Regions from separate parts of the Streptomyces sp. NPDC085596 genome, predicted to be linked through region 2. Evidence: riboswitches for the same ligand, from Rfam matches in the RefSeq annotation. Region 2 holds a riboswitch; the other holds the start of a gene.
The links. A riboswitch is a leader RNA that binds a small molecule or an ion and turns the genes downstream of it on or off. The one in region 2 is predicted to bind S-adenosylmethionine.
Positions count from the first base shown of each region.

Region 1: another riboswitch for S-adenosylmethionine. It lies ahead of thrC (threonine synthase); the one in region 2 lies ahead of ACIGA3_RS01780 (aminotransferase class V-fold PLP-dependent enzyme).

Region 1 is NZ_JBITTC010000007.1:276,731-280,078, forward strand. It holds gene ACIGA3_RS21975 (MoaD/ThiS family protein) at 1-121, opposite strand, end outside; gene thrC (threonine synthase) at 118-1,392, opposite strand; SAM riboswitch class I at 1,410-1,566, opposite strand; gene ACIGA3_RS21985 (glucosyl-3-phosphoglycerate synthase) at 1,749-2,693, shown strand; gene ACIGA3_RS21990 (trehalose-6-phosphate synthase) at 2,767-3,348, shown strand, end outside.
Region 2 is NZ_JBITTC010000001.1:385,659-389,006, reverse strand. It holds gene ACIGA3_RS01790 (cytochrome bc complex cytochrome b subunit) at 1-81, shown strand, start outside; gene trpD (anthranilate phosphoribosyltransferase) at 224-1,288, shown strand; SAM riboswitch class IV at 1,399-1,515, shown strand; gene ACIGA3_RS01780 (aminotransferase class V-fold PLP-dependent enzyme) at 1,698-3,053, shown strand; gene ACIGA3_RS01775 (Lrp/AsnC family transcriptional regulator) at 3,060-3,341, opposite strand; gene ACIGA3_RS01770 (rhomboid family intramembrane serine protease) at 3,338-3,348, opposite strand, start outside.

The DNA.
Region 1 (3,348 bases), on a different contig from region 2:
CCGTGTGGTGCTTCTCCAGGTCCTCGATGACCTCCGCGAGCGTGCCGCCCTCGGCGGCGACCTCGGCCTGCCCGCCGGTGTAGGTGCGCAGGATGGTCGGGATGCGAACGGTCACGCTCATGCGAGGCCAGCCTCTCGGAAGGAGTCCAGGTTCGGGCGGATGGTCGCGGTCAGACCGGTGCCGGCGACCGCGTCCAGGGTCTTGAGGCCGTCGCCGGTGTTGAGGACGACGGTGGTGAGCGAGGGGTCCAGCGCGCCGGTCTCGATCAGCTTGCGGGTGACACCGACCGTCACCCCGCCCGCCGTCTCGGCGAAGATGCCCTCGGTACGGGCCAGCAGCTTGATGGCGTCCACGATCTGCGGGTCCGTCACGTCCTCCACCGCGCCACCGGTGCGGCGCGCGATGTCCAGCACGTACGGCCCGTCGGCCGGGTTGCCGATGGCGAGGGACTTGGCGATGGTGTCCGGCTTCTGCGGCCGCACCACGTCGTGACCGGCCTTGTACGCGGCCGACACCGGCGAGCAGCCCTCCGCCTGGGCGCCGAAGATCTTGTACGGCTTGTCCTCGACCAGGCCGAGCGCGATCAGCTCCTTCAGCCCCTTGTCGATCTTGGTGAGCTGGGAGCCGGAGGCGATCGGCACCACGAGCTGGTCGGGCAGCCGCCAGCCGAGCTGCTCGCAGATCTCGTACGCCAGCGTCTTGGAGCCCTCGGCGTAGTACGGCCGGAGGTTGACGTTGACGAAGCCCCAGCCCTCGCCGGCCGGGTCGCCGATCAGCTCGGAGCAGAAGCGGTTCACGTCGTCGTAGTTGCCCTCGATGCCGATCAGCTCACCGCCGTAGACGGCGGCCATGACGACCTTGCCCTGCTCCAGGTCGTGCGGGATGAACACGCAGGAGCGCAGGCCGGCGCGGGCGGCGGCGGCGCCGACCGCGCCGGCCAGGTTGCCGGTGGAGGAGCAGGACAGGGTGGTGAAGCCGAAGGCGCGGGCGGCCTCCAGCGCCTGGGCGACGACACGGTCCTTGAAGGAGTGCGTCGGGTTGCCGGAGTCGTCCTTCACGAACAGCCCGCCGGTGACGCCGAGTTCACGGGCCAGGCGGTCGGCCTTGACCAGCGGGGTCCAGCCGGGGTTGAGGTTCGGCTTCTCGGCGACGTCGGCGGGGACGGGCAGCAGCGGGGCGTAGCGCCAGATGCTGGCGGGGCCGGACTCGATGCGCTTGCGCAGCTCTTCGGTGTCGTACGCGGAGAAGTCGTAGGCGATCTCCAGCGGCCCGAAACATTCCTCGCAGGCGAAGACGGGGCCGAGCGGGACGCGGTGTCCGCACTCCCGACAGCTCAGGGCGGCGGCGGGGCCGAGATCTACGGTGGGGGTGGCGACGGTCTGCACAGCCATGGAGGCGAGGCCCTCTCTCCTCATCTTCCTCACGACGCATCTCGCCGTGAGACGGATTTGGCACCTTCCCTAGCCGGGAGCCTCGCGGTGTCGCGGTGTGTCGCGCGCACGAGACCGGCTGGAGGGTTGCCGGGGCTTCATCGGGCCGTTTCCCTCTGCCCCTCTGGATGAGCGGTATTCGGTTGTGAACGCCATCTGGCCTCGACATGCGATGGTCATCGGCGTTGTCCAAGACTGTAACCGAAGGCCAGGAGAGTTGAAGGTGTCGTCCGAACCGCGAGATGGATCAGGCGGGGACCGGCCCGGACACCGGCCGGCCCGTGCAGACACGCCCCCACAGTGAGGAGCCGCAGACCATGCTGGAAGAAACCGAACGCTGGCTGGCCACCCGCTCCTGGTCCGTGGCCGACCGCCCGCTGCACCGCGTCCTGGCCGCCAAGCAGCGCTCCGGGCAGCGCGTGTCCGTGGTGCTGCCCGCGCTGAACGAGGAATCGACGGTCGGGGAGATCGTCTCCGTGATCCGGCACGACCTGGTGTCCCAGGCGCCGCTGGTGGACGAGATAGTCGTGGTGGACTCCGGGTCCACCGACCGCACCGCCGAGGTGGCCGCCGCCGCGGGCGCGCGGGTCGTGCACCGGGACGACATCCTGCCCCGGCTGCCCGCCGAGCCCGGCAAGGGCGAGGTGCTGTGGCGCTCCCTGCTGGTCACCAGCGGGGACATCGTGGCCTTCGTGGACGCCGACCTGAAGGAGTTCTCCTCCGACTTCGTCCTCGGCATCGTCGGCCCGCTGCTCACCGATCCGGGGATCGACCTGGTCAAGGCGATGTACGACCGTCCGCTGGGCGGGGCTGCCGGGCAGGGCGGCCGGGTGACCGAGCTGATGGCGCGCCCGCTGCTGAACATGCACTGGCCGCAGCTGGCCGGGTTCGTGCAGCCGCTGGGCGGGGAGTACGCGGCCCGCCGCTCGCTGCTGGAGCGGCTGCCGTTCCCGGTGGGGTACGGGGTCGAGCTGGGGATGCTGGTGGACTCACTGCATCTGGTCGGGCTCGACGCGCTGGCCCAGGTGGACGTGGGGGTGCGCAAGCACCGGCACCAGGACGGGCAGGCCCTCGGCCGGATGGCGGCCGCGATCTACCGCACCGCGCAGCTCCGGCTCGCGCGCGGACATCTGGTGCGGCCCGCGCTGACCCAGTTCGAGCGGGGGGTGGACGGTTTCGAGCCGCGTACGTACTCGGTGGACACCGAGGAGCGGCCGCCGATGGCGGAGATCGCGGAGTACGCGGCGCGGAAGGTGGCGTGAGGGCGGCCGTATACGGTCGGCTCGCCGGTCGCGCGTACGTTTGAGCATTTGTGGGTCGGGCTAGGTTGAGGCCATGGCTACGCAGGGTGCTGAGGTGCTGGTCGCGTCCAATCGCGGCCCGGTTTCGTACACGGTGGGTCCGGACGGGGGCTTGACTTCCCGGCGGGGCGGCGGCGGTCTCGTATCGGGGCTGTCGGCGATCGGTCCGGACACGGACGCGGTGTGGGTGTGCGCCGCGCTCGGGGACGGTGACCGGGAGGCGGTGCGGCGCGCGGACGGCGCTCTGCTGCCGGCGGCGGACACCGGCGGGCAGCGGGTGCGGATGCTGGACATCGACGCGGGTGTCTACGCCGACGCGTACAACGGCATCGCCAACTCGGCCCTCTGGTTCGTGCACCACATGATGTACCAGACGCCGCTGGAGCCGGTCTTCGACGCGGAGTTCCGCCGGCAGTGGGACGCGTACCGCGCCTACAACCAGGCGTTCGCGGAGGCGCTGGCCGAGGAGGCGGCGCCGGGCGCTGCGGTGCTGATCCAGGACTACCACCTGGCGCTGGCCCCCCGGATGCTGCGCAAGCTCCGCCCCGACCTGCGCATCGGCCACTTCTCGCACACGCCGTGGGCGCCGCCGGACTACTTCCGCCTCCTCCCGGAC
Region 2 (3,348 bases):
TACTACGGCGAGGACAACCAGATCCCGAAGCCGACCGTCGACGAGTACAAGGAGATCACGAGCGGCCACGGCCACCACTGATCCCCGCGTCGCCACGCCACGGCCGAAGGGCCCCGTCCGGAACACCGGCGGGGCCCTTCGCCCTGTTCAGGCTGGATAAGGTGGGACCGGGCACCCCGCGTGCCCGCAGGATCTGTCTTTCTCACACACCCAGGAGCGGCTGATGAGAGCTGTGACCCCCGCTGGAGGCGACATCGCGGCGGGCCGTTCCTGGCCCGAGGTACTGAACGCCCTGCTGGAGGGCCAGGACCAGAGCGCGGACGCCACCGCCTGGGCGATGGACCGGATCATGCGCGGCGAGGCGACGGACGCCCAGATCGCGGGCTTCCTCGTGGCGCTGCGGGCCAAGGGCGAGACGGTCGAGGAGATCACCGGGATCGTCCGGGCGATGTACGAGCACGCCAATGTGATCGAGGTGCCCGGCCGGACCGTGGACATCGTCGGCACCGGCGGGGACGGCGCCAAGACGGTGAACATCTCCACGATGTCCTCCATCGTGGTCGCCGGCACCGGTGCGAAGGTCATCAAGCACGGCAACCGGGCCGCGTCCTCGGCCTCCGGTTCCTCGGACGTGCTGGAGCGGCTCGGCGTCAACCTGGAGCTGACGCCGAAGCGGGTGGCCGAGGTCGCGGAGGAGGCGGGGATCACCTTCTGCTTCGCGGTCAAGTTCCACCCGGCGCTGCGTCATGTCGGCGCCGCCCGCGGCCAGCTGGGCATCCGTACGGTCTTCAATGTCATCGGTCCGCTGACCAACCCGGCGCGGGTGCGCTCCCAGGCGGTGGGCGTGGCGAACCTCGCCATGGCGCCGATCGTGGCGGGCGTCTTCGCCGAGCGCGGCAACTCCTCCCTGGTCTTCCGGGGCGAGGACGGCCTCGACGAGCTGACCACCACCTCGCCCTCGCGGGTGTGGATCGTGCGCGACGGCAAGGTCACCGAGGAGGTCTTCGACCCCCGTGACGTCGGCATCGAGCTGGTGCCGGTGGAGGCGCTGCGCGGCGGCGACCCGGCGTACAACGCGATGGTGGCCCGGCAGGTGCTGGAGGGCGAGCGGGGGCCGGTGCGGGACGCGGTGCTGCTGAACTCGGCGGCCGCGCTGGTCGCGCTGGACCCGACCGGGGAGCCGCTGGCCGAGCAGCTGCGGGCGGGCATGGCGAGGGCCGCCGAGTCCATCGACTCCGGCGCCGCGGCGCGCACACTGGAGCGCTGGGTGGCGGCCAGCAACCGGTAGCGGTTGTGCTTTTCCGGTGCGGCGGGGAGCGGTTGCTCTCCGCCGCACCGGCGTTCCGGCATCCGGACGCCGGTTGCGCCGGGTGATCCGTCCGGATAACTTGCGTGTCAGGTCATGAGCGACAGCCATGCGGCCCCGGCCGGCTGTCCGGCAACCCTCCGTCCGTGGCGGGGTGCTCCGGGTGAGGACCAGGCCGTGGTCCAGAAGGTCCACGGCAAGCGCGGACCCCTCGAAGAACCAGGGGTCCTGGTCGTACGAGGGAGCCTTCTTCCGTGAGCAAGCGAATGCGCCGGGGCCGCTGAGCCCCGCCTCCGCACACCCCCTTTCTCTCTGTTTCCGCGTCTTCCGGCGCCGCGCCCGCATGCCCTGTGCGCGCGGTGACTCCGGCCTGCCTCACGGGAGTTCAGCCATGTCCGTCTCCACCGCCTTCGCCCCCGCCCCCGCCGCCACCGAGGCCCTGCCCGCTCCGCTGCCGGTGCTCGGCCGGGACGTCACCGTGCCGCTCGTCACCGGGGGCGAGGTGGGCTACGCCGCGCTCGACTACGCCGCCAGCGCCCCCGCGCTCCAGCGGGTCTGGGACGACATCGCCGCCTACGCCCCCTATTACGGCAGCGTGCACCGGGGTGCCGGCCACCTCTCGCAGCTCTCCACCGAGCTGTTCGAGAACGCCCGCCGCACGGTCGCGGAGTTCCTCGACTGCCGGGACGACGACCAGGTGGTCTTCACCCGGTCCACCACGGACTCGCTGAACCTGCTGGCCCGCGCGCTGCCCGCCGGGTGCGAGGTGTACGTCTTCGAGACCGAGCACCATGCCGCGCTGCTGCCCTGGCGCGAGGCCGACGTGACCTACCTCGACGCCCCGCGCGGTCCCGCCGAGGCCGTGCGCACGCTGGAGCGGGCCCTCGCCGCCCGTGACACCGCGCGCCCCGCGCTGGTCTGCGTCACCGGCGCCTCCAATGTCACCGGCGAGCTGTGGCCGGTGCGCGAGCTGGCGGCGGCCGCGCACGCGTCCGGCGCGCGGATCGTCCTGGACGCCGCCCAGCTGGTGCCGCACCAGCCGGTGAGCGTGCGGGAACTGGACGTCGACTGGATCGCGTTCTCCGGGCACAAGCTGTACGCGCCCTTCGGCTCCGGGGTGCTGGCCGGGCGGGCCGACTGGCTCTCCGCGGCCGAGCCGTACCTCGCGGGCGGCGGCGCCAGCCGCACGGTGGCCCGGCGCCCGGACGGCGGGGTGGAGGTGGAGTGGCACGAGGGCGCCGCCCGGCACGAGGCGGGTTCGCCCAATGTCATCGGCGCCTACGCCGTCGCCTCGGCCTGCCGTGCGCTCACCGAGGCCGGCCCCGACGCCCTGGCCGCCCGTGAGCGGCATCTGCTCGGCCTGCTCCGCGCGGGCCTCGCCGAGGTGCCGGAGGTGCGGGTGCTCTCCCTCTTCGGCGACGACGCCCCGCGCGTCGGCGTGCTGTCCTTCGTCGTCGACGGCTGGAACAGCTCCCACCTCGCCGCCGCGCTCTCCGCCGAGTACGGCATCGGCGTCCGCGACGGCCTCTTCTGCGCCCACCCCCTGGTGCACGCGCTCCTGGGCACCGCCCCCGCCGAGCAGACCGGCTGCGGCACCGAGACCCTGAACGCCCTCCGCGTCAGCTTCGGCGCGGGCACCCCGGAGGAGGACGTGACCCGCTTCGTGACGGCGGTACGCGAACTGGTCACCCAGGGCGCGAAGTGGACCTACCGCACCGAGAACGGCCGCTGCGTCCCGGAGAGCTGAAGCGCGCTAGTTGTCCAGGCCGATCGCGAAGGCCGCTTCCAGGTCGTGCTGGGAGTAGGTGCGGAAGGCGACGTGGGTGTCGGTGCCCTCCACGCCCTGGATCTTGCTGATGCGGCCGGGGATGACCTCGGCGAGATCCTCGTGGCGGGCCACGCGGACCATGGCGATCAGGTCGTAGGTACCGGTGACGGAGAAGACCTCGCTGACGCTCTCCAGCGCGGCGATCTGCTCGGCGATCTCCGGAATCCGGTCCACGCTGGTCTTGATCAGGACGATCGCGGTGATCACGGCTGGT